Regions from separate parts of the Kosakonia sp. Marseille-Q7440 genome, predicted to be linked through region 3. Evidence: riboswitches for the same ligand, from Rfam matches in the RefSeq annotation. Region 3 holds a riboswitch; each other region holds the start of a gene.
The links. Region 3 has a riboswitch for thiamine pyrophosphate ahead of thiB (thiamine ABC transporter substrate binding subunit). Riboswitches for the same ligand answer to the same signal wherever they lie in the genome.
Positions count from the first base shown of each region.

Region 1: linked by a shared signal. The riboswitch ahead of thiM (hydroxyethylthiazole kinase) and the one ahead of thiB (thiamine ABC transporter substrate binding subunit) in region 3 are both predicted to bind thiamine pyrophosphate.
Region 2: linked by a shared signal. The riboswitch ahead of thiC (phosphomethylpyrimidine synthase ThiC) and the one ahead of thiB (thiamine ABC transporter substrate binding subunit) in region 3 are both predicted to bind thiamine pyrophosphate.

Region 1 is NZ_CBCPLT010000001.1:2,790,657-2,795,960, forward strand. Features, by position in the region: gene fbaB (class I fructose-bisphosphate aldolase) at 1-445, opposite strand, end outside; gene thiD (bifunctional hydroxymethylpyrimidine kinase/phosphomethylpyrimidine kinase) at 599-1,399, opposite strand; gene thiM (hydroxyethylthiazole kinase) at 1,399-2,181, opposite strand; TPP riboswitch at 2,217-2,313, opposite strand; gene ACWPW2_RS13100 (Rpn family recombination-promoting nuclease/putative transposase) at 2,390-3,397, opposite strand; gene ACWPW2_RS13105 (LacI family DNA-binding transcriptional regulator) at 3,501-4,574, opposite strand; gene ACWPW2_RS13110 (maltoporin) at 4,843-5,304, shown strand, end outside.
Region 2 is NZ_CBCPLT010000001.1:23,350-28,653, reverse strand. Features, by position in the region: gene hemE (uroporphyrinogen decarboxylase) at 1-620, opposite strand, end outside; gene nudC (NAD(+) diphosphatase) at 660-1,433, opposite strand; gene ACWPW2_RS00140 (Rsd/AlgQ family anti-sigma factor) at 1,513-2,016, shown strand; TPP riboswitch at 2,070-2,206, shown strand; gene thiC (phosphomethylpyrimidine synthase ThiC) at 2,290-4,185, shown strand; gene thiE (thiamine phosphate synthase) at 4,185-4,820, shown strand; gene ACWPW2_RS00125 (HesA/MoeB/ThiF family protein) at 4,813-5,304, shown strand, end outside.
Region 3 is NZ_CBCPLT010000001.1:543,703-549,006, reverse strand. Features, by position in the region: gene ACWPW2_RS02450 (sugar efflux transporter) at 1-381, opposite strand, end outside; gene sgrR (HTH-type transcriptional regulator SgrR) at 628-2,283, shown strand; TPP riboswitch at 2,320-2,420, shown strand; gene thiB (thiamine ABC transporter substrate binding subunit) at 2,450-3,433, shown strand; gene thiP (thiamine/thiamine pyrophosphate ABC transporter permease ThiP) at 3,409-5,019, shown strand; gene thiQ (thiamine ABC transporter ATP-binding protein ThiQ) at 5,003-5,304, shown strand, end outside.

The DNA of each region.
Region 1 (5,304 bases), 2.2 Mb from region 3:
AGGTCTGATCATAAGTGGTCGGGTAGCTGAGGGTTTCGTTATGGTTGAGTTTCACGAGGAACGGAATGCGGTGGGCATAACGGCGGGAGACCGAGGCCAGCACGCCGTAAGTGGATGCCACACAGTTACAGCCCGCTTCAATTGCCAGCTCGACGATATTTTTCGGATCAAAGTAGAGCGGATTGGCAGCAAACGACGCACCCGCCGAGTGCTCAATCCCCTGATCGACCGGCAAAATAGAGAGGTACCCCGTGCCTGCCAGCCGCCCGTGGTTGTAGAGGGTCTGCATGTTTCGCAACACCGCAGGCGGGCGGTTGTTGTCGATCATCACGCGGTCGACGTAGTCGTGTCCGGGCAGATAGAGCTGGTCGGCAGGAATGGTCATGCAACGGTGTTGCAGAAGGCTGTCGGCGTCTTTGCCAAGTAACTGCACAATATCAGTCATTACAATGCTCCCGTAAGCTTGCGCTTCGCGAATTGGATTGTCCTTACCCACCTTGCCTGGCGATGGGCAAACTAAGCCTGGTACTCTGGCGTCAGAATGTCCACCACCCGGCATTTTTTCAGCTTATTCTGCTGGCACGTTTCGGTTTCTGATTTACCACCACTGATGGAAGTGGTGCACCGGCCCGATCCCCTCGCCCACTTCAAGCGTATCGGCCTGTGCCAGCGCAGCGGTCAGCCACTTTTTCGCCTCTGCAACCGTTTCAGCCCAGCCGGTATGGCGCGGTCGTAGCGCCGCCAGCGCCGCCGAGAGCGTGCAGCCTGTGCCGTGGGTGTTTTTTGTCAAAATCCGCGCGGTAGTGAAGCGCTGCGCGCCATCGCGGGTGAAGAGCCAGTCGGGGCTTTCGGCGTCCTCCAGATGACCGCCCTTCATCAACACTGCTTCACAACCGAGCGCTAACAAAGCTTTGCCCTGCTCATGCATCTCGCGCTCGCTGCGCGCATGAGGCGCATCTAACAGCGCCGCCGCTTCCGGCAGATTGGGCGTGATAAGGGAAACCTGCGGCAGTAAATGCTGGCGTAGGGCGGCGACCGCCGCAGGGGATAACAGCGGATCGCCGCTTTTCGCCAGCATTACCGTATCCAGCACCACATTGCGCACCTGGTAATGGCGCAGACGCTCTGCCACCGCTTCGACAATATCGGTTTCCGCCAGCATGCCGATTTTGGTGGTGTCGATGCGCACATCGCTCAGCACGGAGCCCAGCTGGGCGGCAACAAAATCGGGCTCGATGCGGTACACCGACTGCACGCCACGGGTATTTTGCGCCACCAGCGCGGTGATCACCGAACAGCCATAAGCCCCCAGCGCCGAGAACGTTTTTAAATCCGCCTGGATCCCCGCCCCGCCGCTCGGGTCGGTGCCGGCAATGGTTAAGGCATTAATCCGTTTCATTACAATTCCTCCCCTTTCGTCGCCAGCGCATCAAGAAAGGCAGGCACAAAACTGCCAGGACCCGCGCTCTGCTTCACCGCGCGGCTGCCCGCCTGCTTCATGATCCGGCAGGCCGAGGCAACATTGAGCAGTCGCTCGCCGGGCAATGCGCAACAGGCAGCTACCACGGCCGAGAGCGCGCAGCCGGTGCCGACCACGCGCGTCATCAGCGGATCGCCGCCGCTGACGCTGAGGGTTTCTCTACCATCGGTGATGTAATCAATCTCACCAGTGACTGCGACCACCGCGCCGGTCTGTTGCGCCAGTTGCTGCGCCGCGGGCAGCGCCGCCAGTGCGCTATCGGTGGTGTCGACGCCGCGCCCGCCGCCTGGCATACCGGCCAGGGCGAGGATTTCAGAAGCGTTGCCGCGGATGGCGGCCGGTCGAAGAGAGAGGAGTTGTTGGCAGAAACCAGTGCGAAAGGCGAGTGCGCCAACGGCAACCGGGTCGAGCGTCCAGGGGGTTTGCGCGCGGTTGGCGCTCTCAATTGCGGCGTGCATTGCTTCAGCGCGTTCGCGCGTCAGGGTGCCGACATTGATAAGTAAGGCATCGGCGATAGCGCTGAACTGCTGCGCCTCTTCGCTATCAATGACCATAGCTGGCGATGCGCCGAGCGAGAGCAGCACATTAGCGGTAAAGGTTTGTACGACGTCATTCGTCATACAGTGAACAAGGGGAGAGAGTGTGCGGAGTTGCTGTAACGCGTGTGCAGAGTGCACAGGATCAAGCAGGTCAGGTTGCATCTTTTTTGCTCCTGCCCGGCGTGAAGAAGGGATGCCGGGCAGGCATCTGACTTCCCTACGCTGGCATTATCCAGATCAGGTGGTACGGGTATTTCTCAGCCTTCACGTAGAAGGGCACCCCGAGTCATAACATCAATAAATTGTGGTGAAACCGTTCAGTAGCTTAATGCTGGCAGCGTCACGTGTAAATGCGTATTTGCCCGTGCACTCAGTGGCGAATCTGCGCCAGTTCTGCTTCGGTAAGCCCGGTCATGCTCATCACCGTGCTGCGATCGAGGCCGTTTTGCAGCATCGTCCGTGCGATGCGGAACGCCTCTTCTTTGCGTCCCTTCTCGATACCGCGCTGCTCGCCGAGTTCAATGCCTTGTTCGATTCCTCGCTCAATGCCCTGTTCAATTCCTTGTTCAATGCCTTTTGCGAGACCTTTTTCAATACCTCTTTGTTCAAGCTGCTGTGCAATTGTCATCAATTGGTCCTCATGCTGTGGTGCCTTTAGCGCCAGTTCACGTACAAAGGCGTGCGCATCTGCTGTCTCGCCAGCGTACACCAGGTAGTTTATCAGCGAAGCTAATTGCTGTCGTGTGATGTGTTCGTTCACCAACAGCGTTGCGAGCCGGTCAAGAATTTCGCTTAAGTCGCGCTGATGGATATGTTTTTGTAACAGCGTCAGCGCCGCCATGCTGCGGTGATTCATTATTTCGTTATCCGGGATCACCGAGACATCAACGAGCGGAAAGCTACTGCTATAGAGCTCTTGCGCCGTTGCCGGGCTGACAAACAGCTCTAACCAGTTCGTTGACCACGGATAAGGGGTGCGCTTGCCGGTATAAAAAAGCAGGGGGATAACTAACGGTAGCGATTTATGCCCGGCATCAAGGTGTCTCTGCATCGCGGCAATCGCGTACCGCAGTAACCTAAAGGCCATATGGCGATCGGGGGTGGATTGGTGCTCAATCAGCACATGAATATACCCCTCCCCCGCGCGTGTTTTCAGGCTGTAGAGCACGTCGCTGTAATAAGCCCGCAGGTTCTCTTCGACGAAACTTCCCGACTCCAGCCTGAGCGTTCGTAAATCGCAGAGTGCCAGTAAATGTGCAGGCAGATGCAGTTCTATAAAATCCCTGGCCGTCGTCGGGTTGGTCAAAAACTGTTTGAATGCCGCATCGTGCGGCGTGGGGGTGATCTTTTTTTTGCGTTGCGTGGTCGTATCGGACATCAAGGGTTTGCCTCCCTGGCTTACGTTATTTCCCTCTAAATATCACTAAAATCTGACCACGCCTAGATATGCTTTTTCTGAAAAAACCAATTAGCTTTCCCTGTTATTTCATCAACTTATGCGCAATAACCTGCAACTGTTGGGCTATCTCTTGCAGGTTCGCGCTCTGCTCCTGCAATGCGCCGGTAGAGTGACGCACAATCAGCCGCGCAGGGAGTACGGATGAACTACGGGCGGCATCGCCGTGGCCGCTGTCGAGCAGACGACGCACCGCCTCTTTGCCCTGCAAATCGAGATCCAGAGAAACGGTGGTTAACGACGGATGGAAGAAGGAGCTTTCATAGGTGTCATCGTAACCGATCACCGATTTCTCGCCGGGGATGGCGATCTGATGTTGATGAAACGCGCTCAGCACGCCGAGCGCCATCTGGTCATTCCCGACCAGAACGGCGGTAAAATTCGGCGTTTCGCGCAGCATCTGCAGTGCGCCTGCGTAACCGCTCTGCGCATCCCAGTTACCGTGGAATACTTTCACTGGTTTCAGGCCGTAGCTATCAAGGGTGTCAACCCAGCTTTTTAGCCGCAGCTTTGCCGAAACGGAGCTTTCAGGCCCCGCCAACAGCGCGATATCGCGGTGCCCTAAATCATAAAGATGTTTGACGCTCGCACGTGTACCGTCCGCCGGGTTGAACGAAACATTAAACACCGAGCTGTAAGGGTCAACGTCGAGGAACAGGCAAACAATATCATCATTGTCAGCCGCAATGCGCTGGGCTTCATCGGTCTCCAGCGGCACGTTAATGATCACCTTATCGACCAGCTGCGACTTCAGTTCGTTGATCGCCGACTGGATATCATGATTGACGTTCTCATCAATCATTGAGATTAGCACCTGGTAGCCGTCGAGATTGGCATAGCGTTTTACCGCCGCCGCCACCTGAGAGGGGGCATGCAGCGCCAGCGAAGTGGTGACCAACCCAAGGGTCTGACTCTGCTTACCCACCAGCTGTTGCGCCAGCCGGTTCGGCACATAACGCAGCAACTCTATCGCTTTCTCAACCTTGAGACGCGTGGCTTCGGATACATTGGCAGATTTATTGAGTACCCTGGACACGGTCTGATAGGAGACACCCGCATGGCGGGCAACGTCTTCCAACGTCGCGCTTTTAGACTTCATGGTCCGGTTCCTTATGTTGTTATGCGCCAATTGTAACAGGGCAGATCAAAAAAAACGCTCACCGCTCATTTCCTCGCCGCTTTAGCCGCCAATAAGTATCACGCTCACAATACGCATAAATGTGAACGAATTCTCCACCTGTAACAAAAATCGCTAATTTATTTGCACTTAATCACACATTTCAGATCATAAGTTTGCCTGTTTTTACAATTAAGCATTTTATGACTGCGATTATGTGAACGTAATACAAAACAATAAGAGGAACACGATGAAGACTCCACTACGCACACTCTCTCTCGCGTTAGCCGCTGCGCTGACCTCAACCTCGCTGATGGCGGCCACCTCGGTACCCATCGATTTTCACGGCTACCTGCGCGGCGGCGTGGGCGTGTCGGGCGATGGCGGCCAGGTGGAGTGGCAGAAAAATAAGATTGGTCGTCTGGGCAATGAATCCGATACCTACGGCGAGCTCGAGCTGGGCTCGGAAGTCTACAAAAAAGATGACGTCAGCTTTTACCTCGACAGCATGGTCAGCATGGTCTCCGATGGCTCCAACGATAACGAGACCACCATCGGCGACGATGCGCAGTTCGGCTTACGCCAGCTGAACCTGCAGATCAAAGGGCTGATCCCAAACGATCCCAACGCGGTGATCTGGGGCGGTAAACGCTACTATCAGCGCCACGATCTGCACATTATCGATACCAAATACTGGAATATCTCCGGCTCC
Region 2 (5,304 bases), 520 kb from region 3:
AAAATCATCACCGACTGCGCGCCAGCGCGGATCTGCGCGTTGAGATAAGACGTCACGCTCTGCGCCAGCTTATCCAGCAGCGCATGCAGCACCAGCGGCTCGGCGTACATCATCTTTTTGATTTTAGTGAACGCTTTGCTGCTGCCGCCTTCAATCATGTAGGTCGCCAGCGTCCACGGGCTGCCGGAGAAACCAATCAGCGGCACTTCGCCTTTCAGTTCACGGCGAATGGTGCGCACGGCGTTCATCACGTAACCCAGCTCATCTTCCGGGTCCGGCACCGGCAGCTTGTCCACGTCCGCTTTACAGGTGATGGGATGGCTAAAACGCGGCCCTTCACCGGCTTCGAAATAGAGCCCCAGCCCCATCGCGTCCGGCACCGTCAGGATATCGGAGAAGAGGATCGCCGCATCCAGCTTGTAGCGGCGCAGGGGTTGCATCGTTACTTCACAGGCCAGCTCCGCATTGCGGCACAGCGACATAAAATCGCCGGCCTGCGCACGGGTTGCCTTATATTCCGGCAAATAGCGGCCTGCCTGGCGCATCATCCATACCGGCGTCATATCTACTGGCTGGCGCTGAAGCGCGCGCAGGTAACGATCGTTTTTCAGTTCGGTCATTGTCAGTTCCTCAAGCGTCAGGCCGCCAGTATATACACCTTATTCGCTCTCTGCCCGACACATCGCCACGGTATCCTCGATCAGGCGGCGCGCGACGGTACCCGGCGGCGGAAGCAGCGGCAGGTCGTCATAGCGATACCAGCCGGCATCAATCAGCTCTTTGGTATCAATAACGATCTCACCGCTCTCATACTCGGCCATAAAGGCAGTCATTAATGATTGCGGGAAGGGCCACGGCTGAGAGGTAACATAACGCAGGTTCTTGATTTTAATCCCGCTCTCCTCCATCACCTCGCGCGCTACCGCCTGCTCCAGCGTCTCGCCGACTTCAACAAATCCGGCCAGCACGGTATACACGCCATTACGATGACGCGTATGCTGGGCAAGTAGCAGGCTGTCATCGCGGCGAATAGCGACAATGATGCAGGGAGCAATTTGTGGATAGTAACGTTCCCGGCAGTGGTCGCAGAGCATCGCCCACTCGGTTTTGCTGGGGTGCATGGTGTGGCCACAGTAACCGCAAAACTTATGCGAGCGGTAAAACTCGGCCAGCTGCACGCCGCGCCCGGCTAACTGGAACAGCGCGGTATCCTGATCGATCAGTAAACGTACCGATCCCATCTCGCTGGAGCGCTGCTGGCGCACAAGCCAGACGCTCTCTCCCTGCCATTCGCCGATAATTTGCGCGGGTTGACCCGCAAGATCGAAATTTCCTGCCTCTCCATGTGGTAATTCTCCAGCGGGCAACCATAATTTTTGTTCATGGCTGACTATCCACCAGCCACGGTGATGAGCTTCAAGAGTTTGTACCATTGCGCGACCTTAGCTTCACTGGCATGTTATTAACATTATTATTACATCATTTTTAATCTTACATTTTGCGGAGTCATTTATGCTGAACCAGTTAGAAAGCCTGACAGAACGACTGGGGGGAAGTAACAAGCTTATCGATTTCTGGCTCAACGAACGTAAGCAGTTGCTTATCTCCTATTACAATCTGGTGGGAATCAAGCCGGGCAAAGGGTCGTACATGCAGCTTAACGAAAAAGCGCTGGATGATTTTTGCCATAACCTGGTTGAATACCTTTCCGCCGGTCATTTCACTATTTATGAACGCATCATCAATGAAATGGAAGGCGCCAGCCCACTTTTAGCGGCGACTCAGCTCTATCCGCAGCTTGAAGCCAATACCGTTGAAATCATGAAACATTATGATTCCAGCCTCGAACAGTCCATCGATGATGATAACTGCATGGAGTTCCAGCAGGCTCTCTCAGACATCGGTGAAGCGCTGGCGGCGCGTTTTACGCTGGAAGATCAGCTGATCACGCTGGCGTTCGATAACCACCTCAGCGAAAGCGCCAATGATGAAACCGGGATGGCGCGCCCGGCTTGAGTTCTTAAGCATTAACGCGTAGTTTAAAAACAGTCCCCCGCTTCGGGCGGGGGTTTTTCTTGTCGGAGTGCCACTCTTTTACACCCACGCTTTCTGAAAGCTGAGGTGTAAAAAGGCTGAGACCGTTAATTCGGGATCCGCGGAACCTGATCAGGCTAATACCTGCGAAGGGAACAAGAGTAATCCATCCACCACACCACCCTTACGGGCGGTTTGCTGCCATTACTCCATCCGTCGTCTGACAAGCCATCTCCTTTGACACTGGAATGAGCTATGTCTACTACTCAATATTCACGCCGTGAACAACGCGCCCAGGCGCAACACTTTATCGATACGCTGGAAGGCACCGCTTTCCCCAACTCCCGCCGCATCTACCTCACCGGCTCACAGCCCGATATTCGCGTGCCAATGCGCGAAATCCAGCTTAGCCCGACGCTTGTCGGCGGCTCAAAAACCGACCCGCAGTACGAAGAGAACGAAGCGGTGCCGGTGTATGACACCTCCGGCCCCTACGGCGATCCGGCGATTGCCATTGATGTGCAACAGGGTCTGGCTAAGCTGCGCGCAGCGTGGATTGCCGCCCGCGATGACAGCGAAGAGCTGGACCATCGCAGCTCGGCCTATACCAACCAGCGCCTGGCGGATGACGGCCTTGATGCGCTGCGTTTTAGCGGCCTGCTGACGCCGCGCCGCGCCAAAGCAGGTAAATGCGTGACGCAGCTGCACTATGCCCGTTTGGGCATCATTACCCCCGAAATGGAGTTTATCGCCCTGCGCGAAAACATGGGGCGTGAGCGCATTCGCAGTGAAGTATTGCGTCGCCAGCATCCGGGCGAAGGGTTTGGCGCGCGGCTGCCGGAGAACATTACGCCAGAGTTTGTCCGCGCTGAAGTGGCGGCCGGCCGGGCCATTATTCCCGCCAACATCAACCATCCAGAATCAGAGCCGATGATCATTGGCCGCAACTTCCTGGTGAAAGTGAACGCTAATATCGGCAACTCCGCTGTCACCTCATCAATTGAAGAAGAAGTGGAGAAGCTGGTGTGGTCAACCCGCTGGGGCGCGGATACGGTGATGGATCTCTCGACCGGTCGCTATATTCATGAAACCCGCGAGTGGATCCTGCGCAACAGCCCGGTGCCGATCGGCACTGTACCGATCTACCAGGCGCTGGAGAAGGTCAACGGGATCGCTGAAGATCTCAGCTGGTCGGTATTCCGCGACACCCTGCTGGAGCAGGCGGAACAGGGAGTCGACTACTTCACCATCCACGCCGGTGTGCTGCTGCGCTATGTGCCAATGACCGCGCAGCGCCTGACGGGCATTGTTTCGCGCGGCGGCTCGATCATGGCGAAGTGGTGTCTCTCCCATCACGAAGAGAACTTCCTTTACACCCACTTCCGCGAAATCTGCGAAATCTGCGCGGCTTACGATGTCTCTTTGTCACTCGGCGATGGCCTGCGCCCGGGATCGATTCAGGATGCCAATGACGAAGCGCAATTTGCCGAGCTGCATACGCTCGGGGAACTGACCAAAATCGCCTGGGAGTATGACGTGCAGGTGATGATTGAAGGCCCCGGTCACGTGCCGATGCAGATGATCCGCCGCAATATGACCGAGGAGCTTGAGAGCTGTCACGAAGCGCCCTTCTACACCCTTGGGCCGCTCACCACCGATATCGCGCCGGGCTATGACCACTTCACCTCCGGCATCGGCGCGGCAATGATTGGCTGGTTTGGCTGCGCGATGCTCTGCTATGTCACGCCGAAAGAGCACCTCGGCTTGCCGAACAAAGAGGATGTTAAACAGGGGCTGATTACCTACAAAATCGCCGCCCACGCCGCGGATCTGGCCAAAGGCCATCCTGGTGCGCAGATCCGCGATAATGCGATGTCGAAAGCGCGATTTGAGTTCCGCTGGGAAGATCAGTTTAACCTCGCCCTCGACCCCTTCACCGCCCGCGCCTATCACGATGAAACCCTGCCGCAGGAGTCCGGCAAAGTGGCGCACTTCTGCTCGATGTGCGGGCCGAAATTCTGCTCGATGAAGATTTCGCAGGAGGTGCGTGACTACGCCGCCGCGCAGACCATCGATGCGGGCATGGCGGATAAAGCCAGCGACTTCCGCGCCCGCGGCGGGGAGATCTACCTGAAACAGGAGGAGGCGTAATGTACCAGCCTGATTTCCCGCCGGTGCCCTTTCGCCTCGGGCTTTATCCGGTGGTCGATAGCGTGGAGTGGATCGCCCGCCTGCTGGATGCAGGTGTGCGCACCCTGCAACTGCGTATCAAAGATAAGCGCGACGAAGAGGTGGAAGCGGACGTGATGGCCGCCATTGCCCTTGCGCGCCGTTACAACGCGCGGCTGTTTATCAACGATTATTGGCGGCTGGCGATTAAACACCAGGCCTACGGCGTGCATCTCGGTCAGGAGGATCTGGCCACTACCGACTTAACCGCCATTCGCCAGGCCGGACTGCGGCTCGGCCTCTCCACCCATGATGATATGGAAATTGATGTCGCGCTGGCGGCACGCCCCTCCTATATCGCCCTGGGCCACGTTTTCCCGACGCAAACCAAGCAGATGCCTTCCGCTCCGCAGGGGCTGGCAACGCTTACGCGCCACGTTGCGCGGCTCGGTGATTACCCGACGGTAGCGATTGGCGGCATCAGCCTTTCGCGCGCGCCAGAGGTGCTGGCAACGGGCGTCGGCAGCATTGCCGTGGTGAGCGCCATTACCCAGGCGGATGAGTGGCAGCTGGCCACGCGGCAGCTGCTGGATCTCGCGGGGGTGGGCGATGAATGATCACGACTTTATGCGCTACAGCCGCCAGATCTTGCTGGAGGAGATCGCCATCGCCGGGCAGCAGAAGCTGCTCGACAGCCGGGTATTGATTGTCGGCCTTGGCGGTCTTGGCGCGCCGGCCGCCGCCTACCTCGCGGGCGCGGGTGTCGGCATGCTGGTGCTGGCGGATGATGACGCCGTGCATCTGAGCAACCTGCAACGGCAGATCCTCTTTACCTCGCGCGATATCAACCAGCCAAAAGCCACGGTGACAGCAGAGCGGCTGCATCAGCTCAACCCGGAGATTGAACTGGTCTCTCTCTCACAGCGGCTCAGCGGCGACGCGCTGCTTGAAGAGGTCTCGCGCGCCGATGTGGTGCTCGATTGCAGCGATAACATGCAGACCCGCCAGGCGATTAACGCCGCCTGCGTGGCGCGTAATACGCCGCTGGTTTCCGCCAGCGCCGTCGGCTTTGGCGGCCAGTTGCTGGTGCTCACCCCGCCC
Region 3 (5,304 bases):
CAGCGCGAAAAGCTGCGGCATCGCGGTGCTGGCAAGCGAAGCCAGCAGCACGCCGCAGGTGATCAAGGTCAGATAGTGACGGTTAAACGCGAACAGCAGCGCGTTACCCACCGCCATCAGGCAGCAAAAGAGGATCAGCTTGCGCCGGTCGCCCTGGCTGTCGGATCGTTTTGCCAGCGCAAGGCTGACGAGGATCCCGGCAATGGCGTTAACGGTGTAGAACAGCCCGATCCAGAAGGGCTCTGCGCCCACTTCGCGGCTGAGGAACAGGCTCAGCGTCGGTGCCTGTACCGCACCGGCAACACCCATCATAAAGGCGACGATCATAAACGCGACGTAGACGCCATTCATGCGGCGTCCCATCGTCATCAACCAGAGCATGGCATTTCCTTGTTGAAAGCGGAAAACAGCGACGCAAGCTTAAACGAAAAAAGCCAGCAAAAACATTTTGCTGGCGGGTGCATTCGCACTTAATACTCAGTCACACATGATTCGGGCGAGTCAGTTTTTCCACACGCGTCGTCATTCCCCACTCCGCTATGCGCCTCCTCGCTTTCATCGCAGAGAAGTATCGGCTTAATATAGGGATAAATAAATTGCTGAGTTTTTGCCGGGAGTTCCTCTTTTATGTCCTCTGGTCGCCTGCAACAACAGTTCATCCGTCTGTGGCAATGCTGCGATGGAAAATCTCAGGAAACTACGCTTAACGAGCTGGCGGAGCTGCTCAACTGCTCCCGCCGCCATATGCGCACCCTGCTCAACACCATGCAGACGCGCGGCTGGCTCACCTGGGAGGCGGAAGCCGGGCGCGGTAAACGCTCGCGCCTCACCTTCCTCTACACCGGCCTGGCGTTGCAACAGCAGCGGGCGGAAGATCTGCTTGAGCAGGATCGCATCGACCAGCTGGTGCAACTGGTGGGCGATAAAGCCGCCGTGCGCCAGATGCTGGTGTCGCATCTTGGCCGCAGTTTTCGCCAGGGGCGACATATCCTGCGCGTGCTCTACTACCGCCCGCTGCGCAATCTGCTGCCCGGCTCGCCGCTGCGCCGCTCCGAAACCCATATGGCGCGGCAAATCTTCAGCACCCTGACGCGCATAAATGAGGAAAACGGGGAACTGGAAGCCGATATTGCTCACCACTGGAAAGCGATCTCTCCCCTGCACTGGCGCTTCTACTTACGCCCCGGCATCCACTTTCACCATGGTCGCGAGCTGGAGATGGCGGATGTTATCGCCTCCTTACAGCGCGCCAGCGCCCTGCCGCTCTACTCCCACATCCGCGATATCGTTTCACCCACGCCGTGGACGCTCGACATTCATCTCTCGCAGCCCGACAGCTGGCTGCCGTGGCTGATGGGCCACGTGCCGGCGATGATCCTGCCGCAGGAGTGGGAAACGCTGGCGAACTTTGCCAGCCAGCCGATCGGCACCGGCCCTTACGCGGTGATGCGCAACACCCGCAACCAGTTAAAAATCCACGCCTTTGAGGATTACTTCGGTTTTCGCGCGCTGATTGATGAAGTGAATGTCTGGGTGCTGCCGGATGTCGGGGATGAGACCACCTGCGGCCTGACGCTCGAAGGGCCAACGGAGGGCGAAAAAGCGGTGGAGAGCCGTCTTGAAGAGGGCTGCTACTACCTGCTGTTTGACGCGCGATCCAGCCGCGGTGCGAACCCGGCGGTGCGCGAGTGGGTAAGCCGGATCCTTTCGCCAACCAATCTGCTGTGGCACGCCAGCGAACAGAATCAGCGCTACTGGTTTCCCGCCTATGGATTGCTGCCGCGCTGGCATCATGCGCGCCCCGGCAGCGGTGAAAAGCCCGCCGGGCTGGAGACGCTGACGCTCACCTTCTACCGCGAGCACAACGAGCACCAGGCGATCGCCCACACCATGAGCACGCTGCTCGCAGAGCACGGCGTTAAGTTACTGATTCAGGAGGTCGATTATGATGCCTGGCATCGCGGCGAAACAGAGAGCGATATCTGGCTTAACAGCGCCAACTTCACCCTGCCGCTCGATTTTTCGGTCTTCGCCAACCTCTATGAAGTACCGTTGCTGCAAAACTGCATTCCGCGCGACTGGCAGGCAGACGCCGCGCGCTGGCGCGCCGGGGAGATGAATCTGGCGATGTGGTCGCAGCAGTTGCTAGCGAGCAAAGCGATTGTGCCGTTGATCCACCACTGGCTGCGCATCCAGGGGCAGCGCACCATGCGCGGGCTGCGCATGAATACCCTCGGCTGGTTTGACTTTAAATCGGCCTGGTTTGCGCCGCCGGATCCGTAATGCTTTCAGATTGTTTACCAAATCATTACAATAGCGCCGTTCTCAACGGGGTGCTGCGCTTCACGCGCGTGCTGAGAAAATACCCGTCGAACCTGATCCGGATAACGCCGGCGAAGGGATTTGAGGCTCTCTCAAAATCCTTTGCCACCCATTTATGAGGTGCAAAGTGTTAAAAAAATCGTTGTCACTGCTGCTGCTTATTGCCGCGCCCGTTTTCGCTAAACCCGTCCTGACCGTTTATACCTACGACTCCTTCGCCGCCGAATGGGGCCCAGGTCCTGCGGTAAAAAAAGCCTTTGAAGCCGACTGCAACTGCGAACTGAAGTTCGTGGCGCTGGAAGATGGCGTCTCGCTGCTCAACCGTCTGCGCATGGAGGGCAAAAAGAGCAAAGCTGACGTCGTGCTCGGTCTTGATAACAACCTGCTGGAAGCCGCGACCCAGACAAAACTCTTCGCCAAAAGCGGCGTGCCGGATAATGCGGTGAAGGTGCCGGGCGGCTGGAGCAATGACACCTTTGTGCCGTTCGATTACGGCTGGTTCGCCTTTGTTTATGACAAAACCAAACTGAAAAACCCGCCGAAGAGCCTGAAAGAGCTGGTCGAGAGCGATAAGAAGTGGCGCGTGATTTATGAAGATCCGCGCACCAGCACGCCAGGGCTCGGCCTGCTGCTGTGGATGCAGAAAGTCTATGGCGATAAAGCCCCCGAAGCCTGGCAAAAGCTGGCAGGCAAAACCGTTACCGTCACCAAAGGGTGGAGCGAAGCCTACGGCCTCTTTTTGAAAGGCGAAAGCGATCTGGTACTGAGCTACACCACCTCGCCTGCCTACCACATCATCGAAGAGAAGAAAGAGAACTACGCGGCGGCGAACTTCAGCGAAGGCCACTATTTGCAGGTTGAAGTCGCGGCGCGCACCACCGCCAGCAAACAGCCGGAGCTGGCAGAAAAATTCCTTAAATTTATGGTTTCACCGGCCTTCCAGAGCGCCATCCCAACGGGCAACTGGATGTACCCGGTGAGCAACGTCACGCTGCCCGCCGGTTTTGACCAGCTTGAGAAACCACAAACCTCGCTGCAATTCTCGCCGCAAGAGGTGGCAGCCCAGCGCGCAGCATGGATAGCCTCGTGGCAACGCGCCGTCAGCCGCTAATTCCCGGCTGGCTGCTTCCTGGCCTCACCGCCGCCACGCTGATGGTGGCGGTGGCGCTGGCGGCCTTTTTTGCGCTGTGGCAAAACGCACCTGTCGAAGGGCTCTCCGACTTCTTGTCAGATAGCTACCTGTGGCACGTGGTGCGTTTCTCCTTCTGGCAGGCTTTTCTCTCCGCCCTGCTCTCCGTGGTGCCCGCCATTTTCCTTGCCCGTGCGCTCTACCGCCGCCGTTTTCCTGGCCGCCAGTTGCTGCTGCGCTTATGCGCGATGACGCTGATCCTGCCGGTGCTGGTGGCGGTGTTTGGCATTCTCAGCGTCTATGGTCGTCAGGGGTGGCTCGCCACGCTCTGCCAGACGCTCGGCATTGAGTGGACCTTTTCGCCCTACGGCTTGCAGGGCATTCTGCTGGCGCACCTCTTTTTTAACCTGCCGATGGCCTCGCGCCTGCTGCTACAGGCGCTGGAGCAGATCCCCGGTGAACAGCGCCAGCTGGCAGCCCAGCTTGGCATGCGTGGCTGGGCCTTCTTCCGCTTTGTCGAGTGGCCCTGGCTGCGCCGCCAGATCCCGCCGGTGGCAGCGCTGATCTTTATGCTCTGCTTCGCCAGTTTCGCCACCGTGCTGTCGCTGGGCGGCGGCCCGCAGGCAACCACCATTGAGCTTGCCATCTACCAGGCGCTTAGCTTTGACTTCGATCCCGCCCGCGCGGCGATACTGGCGCTGATCCAGATGATCTGCTGCCTCGGGCTGGTGCTGTTAAGCCAGCGGATGAGTAAAGCCTTCGCCGTCGGCAGCCATCATATTCAGGGCTGGCGCGACCCGGAAACGCGCTGGTTTAGCCGCCTCGCCGATACGCTGTTAATCGTGCTGGCGCTGCTGCTCCTGCTGCCACCGCTGCTGGCGGTGATTGTCGACGGGCTTAATGTGAGTTTACTGAAAGTGCTGGCAGAGCCGGTGCTGTGGCAGGCGGTGTGGACCTCGCTGCGCATCGCGCTGGTCGCCGGACTGCTCTGCGTGGTGCTGACCATGATGCTGCTGTGGAGCAGCCGTGAACTGCGCGCGCGCCACCGCACAGCGGCCGGGCAGACGCTCGAACTGAGCGGCATGCTGATTCTGGCGATGCCGGGGATTGTGCTGGCGACCGGCTTTTTCCTGCTGCTCAATAACACCATCGGCCTGCCTGAATCCGCCGATGGCATCGTGATATTCACCAACGCGCTGATGGCGATCCCTTATGCCTTAAAGGTGCTGGAAAACCCGATGCGCGATCTCACCGCGCGGTATGCCCTGCTCTGCCAGTCGCTCGACATTGCCGGTTTTCGCCGCCTGTGGGTGGTGGAGTTACGCGCGCTGAAACGCCCGATTGCGCAGGCGCTGGCCTTTGCCTGCGTGCTGTCGATTGGTGATTTCGGCGTGGTGGCGCTGTTCGGTAATGATGATTTCCGCACCCTGCCCTTCTATCTCTATCAGCAAATTGGCTCTTACCGCAGCCAGGATGGAGCCGTCACCGCGCTGATCCTGCTGCTGCTCTGCTTTTTACTCTTCACTGTGATTGAAAAACTACCGGGCCGCCATGCTAAGACTGATTGATGTCACCTGGCTTTACGAGCATCTGCCGATGCGCTTTACCCTCGCAGCCGAACGGGGTGAGCAGATTGCCATTCTCGGCCCCAGTGGCGCAGGCAAGAGCACGCTGCTGAACCTGATTGCCGGGTTTATTCCCCCTGCCAGCGGCACGATTTTACTTGGCGATGAGGATCACACCCGCACGCCGCCCGCGCGCCGTCCGGTGTCGATGCTGTTTCAGGAGAACAACCTCTTCACCCACCTGACGGTGCGGCAGAATATTGGCCTGGGTTTACATCCGGGGTTGAA